4 regions of the Oceanobacillus sp. FSL K6-0127 genome follow, and region 1 is predicted to be linked to each of the others. Evidence: riboswitches for the same ligand, from Rfam matches in the RefSeq annotation. Region 1 holds a riboswitch; each other region holds the start of a gene.
What was found. Region 1 has a riboswitch for thiamine pyrophosphate ahead of MHH64_RS05820 (lipoate--protein ligase family protein). Riboswitches for the same ligand answer to the same signal wherever they lie in the genome.
Positions count from the first base shown of each region.

Region 2: it holds a riboswitch for thiamine pyrophosphate, as region 1 does, so the genes downstream of both, thiT (energy-coupled thiamine transporter ThiT) here and MHH64_RS05820 (lipoate--protein ligase family protein) in region 1, are expected to answer to the same signal.
Region 3: it holds a riboswitch for thiamine pyrophosphate, as region 1 does, so the genes downstream of both, tenA (thiaminase II) here and MHH64_RS05820 (lipoate--protein ligase family protein) in region 1, are expected to answer to the same signal.
Region 4: it holds a riboswitch for thiamine pyrophosphate, as region 1 does, so the genes downstream of both, MHH64_RS17625 (thiamine phosphate synthase) here and MHH64_RS05820 (lipoate--protein ligase family protein) in region 1, are expected to answer to the same signal.

Region 1 is NZ_CP150287.1:1,170,187-1,173,331, reverse strand. Features, by position in the region: gene trpB (tryptophan synthase subunit beta) at 1-721, shown strand, start outside; gene trpA (tryptophan synthase subunit alpha) at 721-1,518, shown strand; TPP riboswitch at 1,654-1,757, shown strand; gene MHH64_RS05820 (lipoate--protein ligase family protein) at 2,033-2,821, shown strand; gene lipA (lipoyl synthase) at 2,814-3,145, shown strand, end outside.
Region 2 is NZ_CP150287.1:3,258,855-3,261,999, reverse strand. Features, by position in the region: gene MHH64_RS16210 (M3 family oligoendopeptidase) at 1-1,147, shown strand, start outside; TPP riboswitch at 1,219-1,322, shown strand; gene thiT (energy-coupled thiamine transporter ThiT) at 1,707-2,276, shown strand; gene MHH64_RS16200 (hypothetical protein) at 2,352-2,492, shown strand; gene MHH64_RS16195 (general stress protein) at 2,591-2,941, opposite strand; gene MHH64_RS16190 (hypothetical protein) at 3,076-3,145, shown strand, end outside.
Region 3 is NZ_CP150287.1:567,767-570,911, forward strand. Features, by position in the region: gene tadA (tRNA adenosine(34) deaminase TadA) at 1-419, shown strand, start outside; RNA gene ffs (signal recognition particle sRNA large type) at 486-751, shown strand; TPP riboswitch at 937-1,039, shown strand; gene tenA (thiaminase II) at 1,239-1,928, shown strand; gene dnaX (DNA polymerase III subunit gamma/tau) at 2,131-3,145, shown strand, end outside.
Region 4 is NZ_CP150287.1:3,564,373-3,567,517, reverse strand. Features, by position in the region: gene MHH64_RS17640 (AbgT family transporter) at 1-203, shown strand, start outside; gene MHH64_RS17635 (4Fe-4S binding protein) at 301-540, shown strand; gene MHH64_RS17630 (hypothetical protein) at 1,034-1,171, opposite strand; TPP riboswitch at 1,357-1,466, shown strand; gene MHH64_RS17625 (thiamine phosphate synthase) at 1,605-2,201, shown strand; gene thiO (glycine oxidase ThiO) at 2,198-3,145, shown strand, end outside.

The sequences.
Region 1 (3,145 bases):
AGTACGTGGAGTCTCACAAGGTAGCGGAACGCTGAAGGATGCGGTTAATGAAGCATTGCGTTATTGGGTTAATCATGTTGATGATACCCACTATATTATCGGCTCCGTTGTTGGTCCGCATCCATTTCCTAAAATCGTACGTGATCTTCAATCTATTATCGGGAAAGAGACAAAAAAACAAATCCTCGATCAAACTGGTAAACTAGCAGATGCAATCATTGCTTGCGTCGGTGGTGGTAGTAATGCAATGGGAATGTTCCACCCATTTATCGAGGATAAAGATGTAAAGCTATTCGGTGTAGAAGCTGGTGGTGCTGGTCTTGATACAAATCAGCATGCTGCAACTTTAACTGGTGGCGATGTCGGTGTATTACATGGAACATTAACTTACTTACTACAAGATAAGGAAGGGTTAATCGAGGAAGCATTCTCCATCTCTGCAGGTCTTGACTATCCTGGAGTAGGTCCTGAGCATAGCCATTTGCATGAAATAAATCGGGTAAAGTACACATCCATTACAGATGATGAAGCACTTGAAGCTTTCCAATTTCTATCCAAGACTGAAGGAATTATTCCTGCATTGGAAAGCGCACATGCAATTGCATATGCAATGAAGCTTGCAAAAGAAATGCCGCAAGACGAGACCATCGTCGTTTGCTTATCAGGGCGTGGGGATAAAGATGTCGAACAGGTGAAAGATCGGATTGGAGGGAACATATAATGGGTAAAGCAAAATTAGAAAAAGCAATTCAAGATAAGGCGAGGGTGGATGAGAAACTCTTCGTTCCTTATATGATGGCAGGCGACGGCGGGCTCGATCGCTTAGAAGAAACGATTTATTTCTTACAAAATTGTGGGGCTGCAGCAATTGAAGTTGGTATCCCATTCTCCGACCCAGTAGCAGATGGACCAATAATTCAAGAGGCCGGTATACGTGCATTAAAACATGGCACAACCTTAGCAACGGTTATCGATAAACTAGCAACCTTTAAAGATAGACGTTCAATTCCAATAGTTATCATGACTTATTTAAACCCAATTCTAGCCTACGGAATTGATCGATTCGCCAAAGATTGCTTACAAGCGGGAGTTGATGGCGTCATTATACCTGACATCCCGATGGAAGAGGAAGGAATCATTGCTAGTTCTCTGCAAGAACAAAACATTGCTTTTATTCGCCTTGCAGCAATGACAAGTTCAGAGGAACGCTTAATAGAATTAGCAAAACGTTCAGAAGGATTTCTGTATGCTGTTGCTGTGAAAGGAACAACTGGGGAACGTGAAACACACGATACGAAAGTGCATGATTATTTGAAATCGCTCAAGAAAAACAGCTCTATCCCTGTTCTAGCAGGGTTCGGTGTATCAAATGCTGAGCAGGCACAACAGCTTTCCAAAGCATGTGATGGTGTCATTGTTGGGAGTAAAATTGTCCAGCTTTTACACGAAGTAAAATTAAAGGACATCCAGCAATTAATAAATGGAAGTATTCAATCAAACGGGCAAAAAGTTCGGTAAAACACACATGTCCAGATAGCTTCTATGTGAACGCGAACTAATTTAAAAATTCTTAACGCTAATTGTTGCATTTATCTTTACAATTATCACAATTAGCAGTAAGCTTAGCATGTAATTCGAATAAATAAATAAATAAATACGCACTAGGGGAGCTGCTTTGCTGAGAAAGACGTTTCGCGCCTGACCCTTTGAACCCGAATTAGGTAATACTAGCGTGGGGAATGTGCAGTCGACAATGGATCGGATATGTTATCGCTGGATAAATTTATCAAAGACTGCATTCTATTTGATGCAGTCTTTTTTTAGCAAAAGCGTAGTCCTGTTAGCGCTGCATGAACTTAGTAAAAGGAAATACGGTGTTTGCGTCATGAGGTCAGGGAAATACCACTAGGTCTTTAACATCATCGGCGCAGTAGCTAGCAGCTCTCAAAAAAGTAATTTTTCATCGGAGGTGTCTACATTGAAGAAACATTGGGCTTTTATCGATACCGGCTTCCAAGATGCTTCGTGGAATATGGCGTTTGATGAGTGCTTAATCAACTGGCATCATGAAGGTAAAATCCCGCCGACATTACGATTTTATGGCTGGAAAGCACCTAGTTTATCTGTCGGCTACTTTCAAAAGGTTGACAACAAAATTGATTTCGATGCAATAGAACGACACAGGTGCCAATTTGTTCGTCGTTTAACTGGTGGCAGTGCAGTCCTTCATGACGATGAGCTAACGTATAGCCTTGTTATTTCTGAGAATGATCCAGATATTCCTGTATCCGTTCAAGAAGCATACCACGTACTATCTAAAGGGGTATTTGAAGGGTATCATAACTTAGGTATTCCAGCTGAATATGCCATTTTAGACAGAGATAGCGCCAGAGGGAGAACAGCAATATGTTTTGAGAAACCAGCCTTCTACGAAATGGTTGTAGACGGCAAAAAACTTTCCGGAAATGCGCAAACAAGGAAAAAGGGTGTCCTCATGCAACACGGTTCGGTTCCAATGAGTATGGATACGGAGATGCTTTTTGATTTATTCCTGTTTTCTTCCGGACGGATACGAGAACGAAGTCGAGCCGCATTTTCCAAAAAAGCGGTTACAATTAATCAATTAACGAATCGAGAACATCATTATGACATGTTAACACAGGCATTCAAAGAAGGATTCAAAAAAGGATTAGACCTAGAACTCCACCCTTTGCAATTAACAGAAACCCAATGGGAAGAAGTGCAGCAATTAGCACATTCAAAATATGAAACGAGAGCATGGAATATTAACTCAAATAAGGAGCGTGCTAGCATTGGCTAAACAGGCAGAATATATTCGTAAACCAGAATGGCTAAAAACAAAAATCAATACAAATGAATCCTATAAAAAATTGAAGCATTTAATGCGCGATAAGCGATTAAACACAGTATGTGAAGAAGCAAAATGCCCAAATATTTATGAATGCTGGAGTGAGCGTAAGACAGCAACATTTATGATTCTAGGTGATACGTGTACACGAGGATGCCGATTTTGCGCGGTTAAAACAGGTCTTCCAAGTGGGCTTGATTTAGGCGAACCAAAGCGAGTTGCTGATTCCGTTTCCATTATGGGGTTAAAACACGTTGTTGTGACAGCGGTCGCGCG
Region 2 (3,145 bases), 2.1 Mb from region 1:
TGTTTTCGATCAGCTGAGTAATGCTTGGGAAGAACAATCTGCATTATTTAGTCAGACTTTAAATCATTTAGCCGGCTTTCGTTTGGAAACATACAAACACCGTGGATGGGAACATGTTTTAAAGGAACCGTTAGCAATAAACCGGATGAAAAAAGAAACGTTGGATGCAATGTGGACAGCTATTATAAATAATAAAAAGCATTTTGTAACGTATTTAAATAAAAAAGCAGATTTACTCGGTTTAGAGAAATTAAGTATTTACGATATCAGTGCTCCAGTCAGTACGACTGTAAAAACATCAAGCTATACAGAAGGTGCGAAATTTATTGTTGATCAATTTCAAACGTTCAGCCCGAAGATGGCAGGATTTGCAAAAATGGCATTTGAAGAAAGGTGGATTGAAGCGGAAGATCGTGCAGGTAAACGACCTGGTGGATTTTGTACGAGTTTCCCAGATAGTGAACAGACACGCATATTTATGACGTATTCAGGTACATCATCAAATATTTCTACTCTTGCCCATGAATTAGGTCACGCATACCATCAGCATGTGATGAATGATGTTAATGGTTTAAATCAGCGTTACGCAATGAATGTAGCTGAAACTGCCTCCACTTTTGCGGAAATGATTGTAGCAGATGCTTCTGTAAGAAATGCCCAAACGAAAGAAGAAAAACTCGCGTTACTGGAAGACAAAATTCAACGTAGTGTCGCCTTTTTTATGAATATTCATGCAAGGTTTTTATTTGAAACGCGATTTTATGAAGCGCGTAAGCAAGGGATGGTTTCTTCACAGCGCTTAAATGAATTAATGGTCGAAGCACAAAAGGAAGCTTATTGTAATAGTTTAGAAGAATATGATCCAAACTTTTGGTCCTCTAAACTACATTTTCATATTACAGGTGTTCCGTTTTATAATTTTCCATATACATTTGGCTATTTATTTAGCCTTGGTATTTACGCGTATGCAAAGGAGAAAGGCGGCAGCTTCGAGGATGATTATATTGCCTTACTAAGAGATACTGGTCGAATGACAGTAGAAGAGCTCGCAAAAAAGCATTTAAATGCTGATCTCACGAAACCGGAATTTTGGGAAAGTGCTATTGGATTATGTGTAGAAGATGTAAAGGAGTTTCAACGTTTATAATTGTTTTTGTAATTAATTTGTTCAATTCAAATAAATAAGGTACAATACAGGTAACAAAAAAGTAAATAGAAAAAGCCTGCAGGGGGAGTCGTTTTGACTGAGAGTGAACATTATTGTTCAGACCCTTTGAACCTGTTAGTTAATTCTAGCGTAGGGATGGTAGTCTTTTTGATGGAATAAAAAAAGTAATGTGAGCGAAGCAGACTACTTAATTGTAGTCACCATCAGAAAGCTTCCCTTGACATTACTTTTTTGCGTCTAAAATGCGATAAAGGTATATGTTCAAAAGGAGGATAAAAAGGACCGAGGTCGGCTACAGTTGCAACGCCCTGGGGCTGTGTTTACTCGCCCCACAGAAAAGCTTTGTTGCAACACCGACACTAGCACGTCCTGTGCGTCGAAGTTCGAGGCGGCGTAACTCCCCCGGACCAGGCTTCCACAGGATCTGGTGACTTCTGTGTTGCTCACAGGACGTGGGCGATTTTAGCAGAAGATCCCCTGCGATGCGTCATTTTTACCGAACTTTTTGAACTGCCTCTAAAAGGGAGAGTACTTAACATTGAATTCAAAACGTACGTTATTTTTGGTAGAGGTAGCGATTTTTACTGCTTTAGCACTTCTCTTAGACATCCTTCCAATATCATTTAAAATTTGGGCGCAAGGCGGATCTGTTTCGTTTGCGATGATCCCGGTTTTTATTGTTGCGTTCCGTTGGGGGATTAAAGGGGGATTGCTCTCGGGATTCCTTTGGGGAGTTTTGCAAGTGGCAACAGGAACGGCTTACGTTCTAGAACCATTACAAGGATTTATTGATTATGCAATTGCCTTTACGGTACTTGGCTTTGCTGGTTTGTTTGCTAAGAAAATTCAGGAGGCTGTTAAATCCGGCGAATCGAAGACGTATTTAACCTATATTACGCTTGGTGTTTTCGTTGGCTCTGCATTACGCTTCGTCGCTCATTATGTGGCGGGTATTGTGTTCTTTGGTTCGGCCGTCGAAGGGCAGCCAGCTTGGTTATATTCATTAATTTATAATGCATCTTACATGGTTCCATCTTTTATTATCAGCACTGTAATTGTATTTTTCTTGTTCCACAAGCAGCCAAGAACATTATTAAATGCTGCGTAAAATGTTATACATTCGCTCACATAAGAATAACCTCTTTTAAGAAGAGGTTATTCTTTTTAGGAAGGAGATAAAGTAATGCAAGAGTTAATCGGTATATGTGTGGAATGTTTGGAAGAAATCTATTGTGAGAATGGTTTCTTTGATGGTGTACACAAAGAGGGAAAATTATTTTGTAATGATTGTGCAGATAGGGAGGAAGGACATGGTATCACATAATAGAAGAAAAATCTCCCAAAAGTCTTAGGGAGAATGGGCAGTTGGGAATGCCCCATGCTCCTAAGACTTTTGGGAGGTCAGATTTTCTGTATACGTATTTACACGAGCATTTCTTCTACGAAATCATGATTGGTAACGATCAGTAGAATCTTGCCGTCATCCAAATCCTCTTCGTAATTTTCTGCTTCTACAGTAGTGACACCAATCTCCTTCAGCTTCGTACGTAATTCATCACCTTGACTATTAAACATATTCCCTACGGCACTTGAAAAATCCATCTCTTTCATCCCAATTGTATTCGCATCCACACCTTCTGCTAGACGACCAGTTCTTTCATCATCATGTGTAAGAATATAAATATCGTCTCTTGCTACACCTTTTGTTTTTAATTTCGTAATGTCAAGTTTAATTTGTGTTTCATCTACATATTCTTTTACATATGGTTTCATGTATAAATTCCTCCTTTTGAAGTTATATATTATGTACCCGTTGTTTAATTAATAAAACATCCAGTGTTCGAATCTGTCGCATAACGCGATTTTTACGCATAGGTTATAGCACATCCAAAAGGGAGGAATACGTAATGGTTTTAACATTTTCCCATGTGCTTTATGGCTTATTTACGCTTATTGTTATCTTAACAATGATATTTC
Region 3 (3,145 bases), 600 kb from region 1:
CCCAAAAAGCTTTAACATTAAATGAGGTTCCAATTGGTGCGGTTATCGTATATAACGATGAAATCATTGCAAGGGGCTATAACTTGCGAGAATCCTCGCAAACGACGCTTTCCCATGCTGAGCTTGTTGCCATTCAAGAGGCAAATGAAAAGATTGGAAGCTGGCGACTAGAGGATTGTACGCTCTACGTTACATTGGAGCCATGTCCGATGTGTGCAGGTGCTATTGTCCAATCGCGAATTAAACGTGTTGTATATGGAGCAACTGATCCGAAGGCAGGATGTGCGGGCACATTAATGAATTTATTGAATGAACCTCGCTTTAATCATCAGGTTGAATTAACGGCAGGTGTTTTACAAACAGAGTGTGCTGCATTACTAACGGATTTCTTTCGAGCACTTCGAAAAAGAAAAAAATAGTCGTAAACCGGGCGTATCCGCTTTTGATGTTGCATTTTGTCGATAATTTCGCTATAATGGTAAATACCGTGCTAGGTGGGGAGGTAGCGGTGCCCTGTACTCGCAATCCGCTATAGCGAGGCTGAATTCCCACTCTAGGTGTGGCGATTTTATGGTCTGCCTTAAGGGAGTGGTGTTGACGCCCGGGTCCTACGCAACAGGAACCCATGAACCCTGTCAGGTCCGGAAGGAAGCAGCAGTAAGTGGAATTTTCTGTGTGCCGTGGGGAAGCCTAGGCCGAGCCATGAACTTAAGTAACGCATAGGGTCGTCACATCGAAAGTGGGTGCACGGCTACATAATGCAATCAAACACTCTTTTAAACGCTATAAAGCATTTGAAAGAGTGTTTTTAAATTCACCTAGAAAAAATCTTTCTAAGCTGCATGCCATATGGATAAGAGTTGGATGTTGGGATTTTTTTCGTGTGAATTATTTTACTTTTATGAAAAAATGGAATAAGATAGAAATAGAATATAAAAAATCCACTAGGGGTGCCATTTGGCTGAGATAAGATTCATTTCTTGATCCCTTTGAACCTGAACTGGCTAGTACCAGCGTAGGGAAGTGGAGCTGGTGACGTATACATAATTCTGTAACTGTATATAAAACCACTCCATTTCGGGGTGGTTTTTTTGTTCTTCATTCTAAATTTATAGAAAGGAGATGTTTTGATGGATGTTATTGCAAAAATAAGAGAAGACTAGCCGTTTATTTTTAATATTACCAATGAAGCTGTAGTAGAAGTAGGCTATTAAACAAAATTAGGGGAGGAATTTTCTATGCGTTTTTCAGAGTTATTGCGAGAGGCTACGAAAGAGAGTTGGAAATTAAGTCTAAATCATCCGTTTGTACAGGGTATTGTAAGTGGTGATTTGCCACTGGAAACATTCAAAAATTATATTCTGCAGGATATCTATTATTTGAAGCATTACGGCAAGGTGCATGCTTTTGCGGCTGCACATTCAGATGATTTTCATGTTGCTGCTAAGCTGGCAGAAAAAGCAAAGAAAACAGCAGAAGCAGAGCTAACAGTGCATAAGGAGCATGCAGGGATTTTAAAGATTACCAATGCAGAAATTGAGAATTTTAAACCTGCACCAACTGCCTATGCTTATACATCGCATTTGTACCGTGCATCGTTGTCCGGAAGTTTAGCTCAAATTGTAGCTGCAATGCTACCATGTTACTGGTTATATGCTGATATTGGTTTGACTTACAAGGACGCAAAACCGAAAGAAGAAATTTACCAAAATTGGCTGAACACGTATGGTAGTGAGTGGTTCCAAGAGTCCACACAGGAAATGATTGACCTGCTCGATGGATTAGCGGAAAAGGCAAGTGAAACAGAAAAAGAGAAAATCAAAGAGCAGTTTATTCTTGCGAAAGAATATGAGCTCGCATTTTGGGAGATGTCCTATACATTTGAAACATGGCTTTCGGAAAAAGCAACGAATCCGGCATCTGTTTAAAATTATAAAAACCAGGGTGGCTGATGATATGCCATCCTGGTTTCTTAGTCCCATAGAACAAACAAATCTTCTCCACCTATAACGAAATGTGATAGTAACTCCAGATGAATGTTACAAAAAATATATTTAACCCTGTTTTGGTTCACATTCACCCCTAAAATCGGGTATAATTAGAAATAGATCATAGAGGGGAATCTGTATTATGAGCTATCAAGCTTTATATCGCGTTTGGCGTCCAAGAACTTTTGAGGATGTCGTAGGACAAACACATATTACGAGAACACTGCAGAATGCGATTGTACAAGATAAATTTTCGCATGCTTATTTATTCTCTGGGCCAAGAGGAACAGGGAAAACAAGTGCTGCCAAGATTTTTGCCCAAACAATTAACTGTGAGCATGCACCAGTCAAAGAACCATGTAATGAATGTGATGCATGTCGTGGCATTTTGGATGGCTCGATTTCAGATGTTATTGAAATTGATGCTGCATCCAATACGAGTGTCGATGATATTCGTGAAATCCGAGACAAGGTAAAGTATGCTTCAAGCGCAGTACCATATAAAGTGTACATCATTGATGAGGTACACATGATTTCAATTAATGCATTCAACGCATTACTAAAAACGTTAGAAGAACCACCAAAACATGTCGTCTTTATTTTGGCAACGACCGAGCCACATAAAATTCCATTAACGATCATTTCTAGGTGTCAGCGATTCGATTTTAAACCGATATCCAATCAGGCAATTGTAGATCGTATGCAAACGATTATGGAAGCAGAGAATATTTCTGTTTCGAAAGAGGCATTGGATACTGTTGCATTAGCAGCAGAAGGTGGAATGCGTGATGCGTTAAGTATTCTGGATCAAGCAATTTCCTATAGTGAGGACCAGGTAGAACTCGATGATGTGTTGGCTGTTACTGGTGGTGTTTCCCAGAAAGTGCTCACCGATATCGTAAAGGCCATGCATGAAAAAGATGTGGAACAGGCGTTACAGCTATTGGATGATTTGATCCAACGGGGGAAAGATCCTGGACGATTTGTATATGATCTGATTTATTTTATGCGTGATCTATTGCTTTTCAAAAGTGCTCCATCGCTAGAAGGATTGTTGGAGAGAGCAAGAGTGGATGATAACTTCCTTGCGCTTTCTGATTCTGTATCAACCTCATGGATTCAGGATGCAATTATCCAACTGAATCAGTGCCAACAAG
Region 4 (3,145 bases), 2.1 Mb from region 1:
CAAACGTAATCACACCGATGAACCCGTATTTGATTATCGTGCTTGGATTTATGAAGGAGTATGATAAGAAAGCAGGAATTGGTACATTGATTGCATTAATGTTACCATATACGATTTTCTTTTTGATTACATTTACGATTCTTCTGTTAATTTTCTTCTACTTTGGAATTCCGTTTGGCCCAGGAGTAAGTGTTTATGTATAATGTTGTCGGAATTTCGAGTCAAATGGTTTACTTCAAGACGTTTAAGCATTATCATTTAATAGAGAGAAAGTGATGTATGTAAGGAGGTAAATCATAAATGGCTTTTGTAATATTGGATCCATGTGGACCGGAAAAGGCAGCAGAATGTGTGAGTGTCTGTCCGGTTGATTGTATAGAAGAGGGACCAGATCAATTTTATATTGATCCTGACATTTGCATTGACTGTGGTGCGTGCAAAGCAGTTTGTCCTGTTTCAGCGATCGAGGAGGAATACGATTTGACTCCTGATCAAGAAGTATTTTTAGAAAAGGCGGAAGAATTCTTCGCGAATAGATAGATTTATTGGATAGTAGACGAAATGTTCTAGAAGAAACGTCTATTTGTTCAACTAGCAGTGCTGTTAGATTGGCAGTGCTAAAAAATATGCATTATAAATAGTCAACCCCGCTATTCACAGTAAAGAGTCACGAAGTGTATCCGGCGGGGTTGACATTTGTATTTAGTGGGAAAAAATCGGGTAGCAATATGCGAGGTTTGTACTGTATTACAGTTGCGTTTAGAAGATTGAATCTCATTAAGCTTCCTGGTATACCTATTTCGCGCTCATGCTTATTGCTTTTCCCAAAGAAGATTGTTATCTACTCTAATAATGTTTACTGCGTCTATAACCTCATGATGCCAGGTGTTATTCTTTTCTTTCATCGATGTGATATCCCAGCCCGCTTCAGTTTGTTATTCGATGTCTGATCCAACAGTTTTAACTAAAGAAGTAAGCATTTTTTCCATACAATTTAACTGTTCTGGACGCATCAATTGCGGAAGGTTATAGCTTACTTTTCATTTTTAACTTCTTCTGCCAAATTACTAGCAATCCACCGCTTTGCTGTCGTTTCATCAATTTCATATACTTTGCCTGCTCGCAGCAATTCACCATGATATGCTGTCTGTACGTTCATTTTTACTTTCATTATTTGAGACCTCTTTCTATTTTTTCTAGTTTTAGTATACATGAAAATGGTATTTTTTTGGTTCGAAAATAAAAAAGCTGTGTGAAATCTAGCCTACAACTCGTCTTTAAACTGTATTATTTGAAAAATCCAGACTTTGCAAATTTTTCTATTTGTGGTAAAGTAATGATAAGTAAATACGTAGCGTTATTCACTAGGGGAACCCTTGATAAGGGCTGAGAAAAAAGTAGTTACTTTGAAACCCTCAAAACCTGAACAGGCTAGCACCTGCGTAGGAATGTGGCAAGGGCAAATTGTATTGTTAGTTTCATTATACAAATACGATACCACTTTCTGTGTGCAGGAAAGTGGTTTTTTTGTGTGCATAAAAACTGTAATTGCATTATTAGGTAATGATTCTTGATGAAACCTGAAAGAAAGGGGCGGGAGTTTGATGAAGCTAATTGCTGTAACCGCAGATAGCATGACTGTTGAAAAGCTAACAGATACCATTATTGACATCATCGACGAGATTGATTTTCTCCAAATTCGTGAAAAGTCAAAAACAGCCCGTGAAATTTTGCAGCTACTAGATTATCTGCAAATGAATGGGGTTGATAAAGAAAAAGTAATTCTAAATGATCGGCTTGATATCGTACTGCTTAGTGACATCCCAAATCTTCACCTGCCAGAACATGGCTTACCAGTAAAAACAGTGAAGAAGCAATATCCGCATCTAAGGGTTGGTTGCAGTGTACATTCATTCGAAAAAGCGAAAGAAGCTGAAGCGGATGGGGCGGATTATATAATATTTGGTCATTGTTTTGAGACAAGCAGTAAAAGGGGAATACCTCCAAATGGAATTTTGCCAATTGAACGAATGAAAAGAGAAATTCACATCCCAGTTTATGGTATCGGAGGAATTTCATTGGAAGAGGTGCCGTTAATGAAACAGACAAAAGCAGATGGAATTGCAATCATGTCCGGTATTTTCCATGCCGATGCACCAAACGTGATGATAAAAAAATATAGGGAGGCAATTTCAAAGTGAAACAGCATTATGAAGTAGTCGTAATAGGTGGTGGTATTATTGGTTGTTCGATTGCCTACTACTTAGCGAAAGAAAAGGTTGATGTTGCGTTATTTGAAAAAGGACAAATTGGTTTGATGACTACAAGTGCTGCGGCTGGTATGCTCGGTGCTCATTCTGAAAGCAATGGCGAGGATACAATATTTTCGTTTGCCAGATCGAGTCAACAAGCATATCTCAGGTTGAAGGATGAGCTTTATCAATTAAGCGGCATTGATATTGGATACAAAGAAGGTGGAATATTAAAGCTTGTATTTTCAGATACAGATAAGCATCAGCTTACTCCGCTTCTGAAGCAACCAACTGCAGAATGGTTGGATAAAGAAGAAGTAAAGAAAAGGGAGCCATTGATTGCTCCAAATATATTAGGAGCAGCATATATAAAGGATGATGTGAGTGTTATACCAGATCAAACCTGTGAAAGCTTTGCTAAAAGTGCTCGAGCCCTTGGTGCATCCATTATGGAAAGCAACGGTGTTTATCAAGTGGAAAAGAAAGATGGCAACTATCTTGTCCGAACAATGCATGGTGATGTCGAAGCAAATTATGTTGTCTTTGCTACAGGTGTATATGGTAATGGGCTATTTAGGCAAATTGGATTAGATGAAGAGCTCATACCAATTAAAGGTGAAAGTTTAATCGTTCATAGTGAACAGCATGTATTAGAGTATACCCTATTTCATGAAAGCTGTTATATCGTTCCTAGAAATAATGGAAAGCTTGTTATTGGTGCAACCATGATCAAGAAGGATTGGAGTGATACTGTAAGCCTTGAAGGAATCAAGTTTTTAATTGAAAAGGCAAAAGCCATGATTCCATCTGCAATCGAATGGAAAATCGATCACGTTCAGGCAGGATTGCGACCAGGCACGTTTGATGGCAACCCATTTATCGGAAGGCATCCA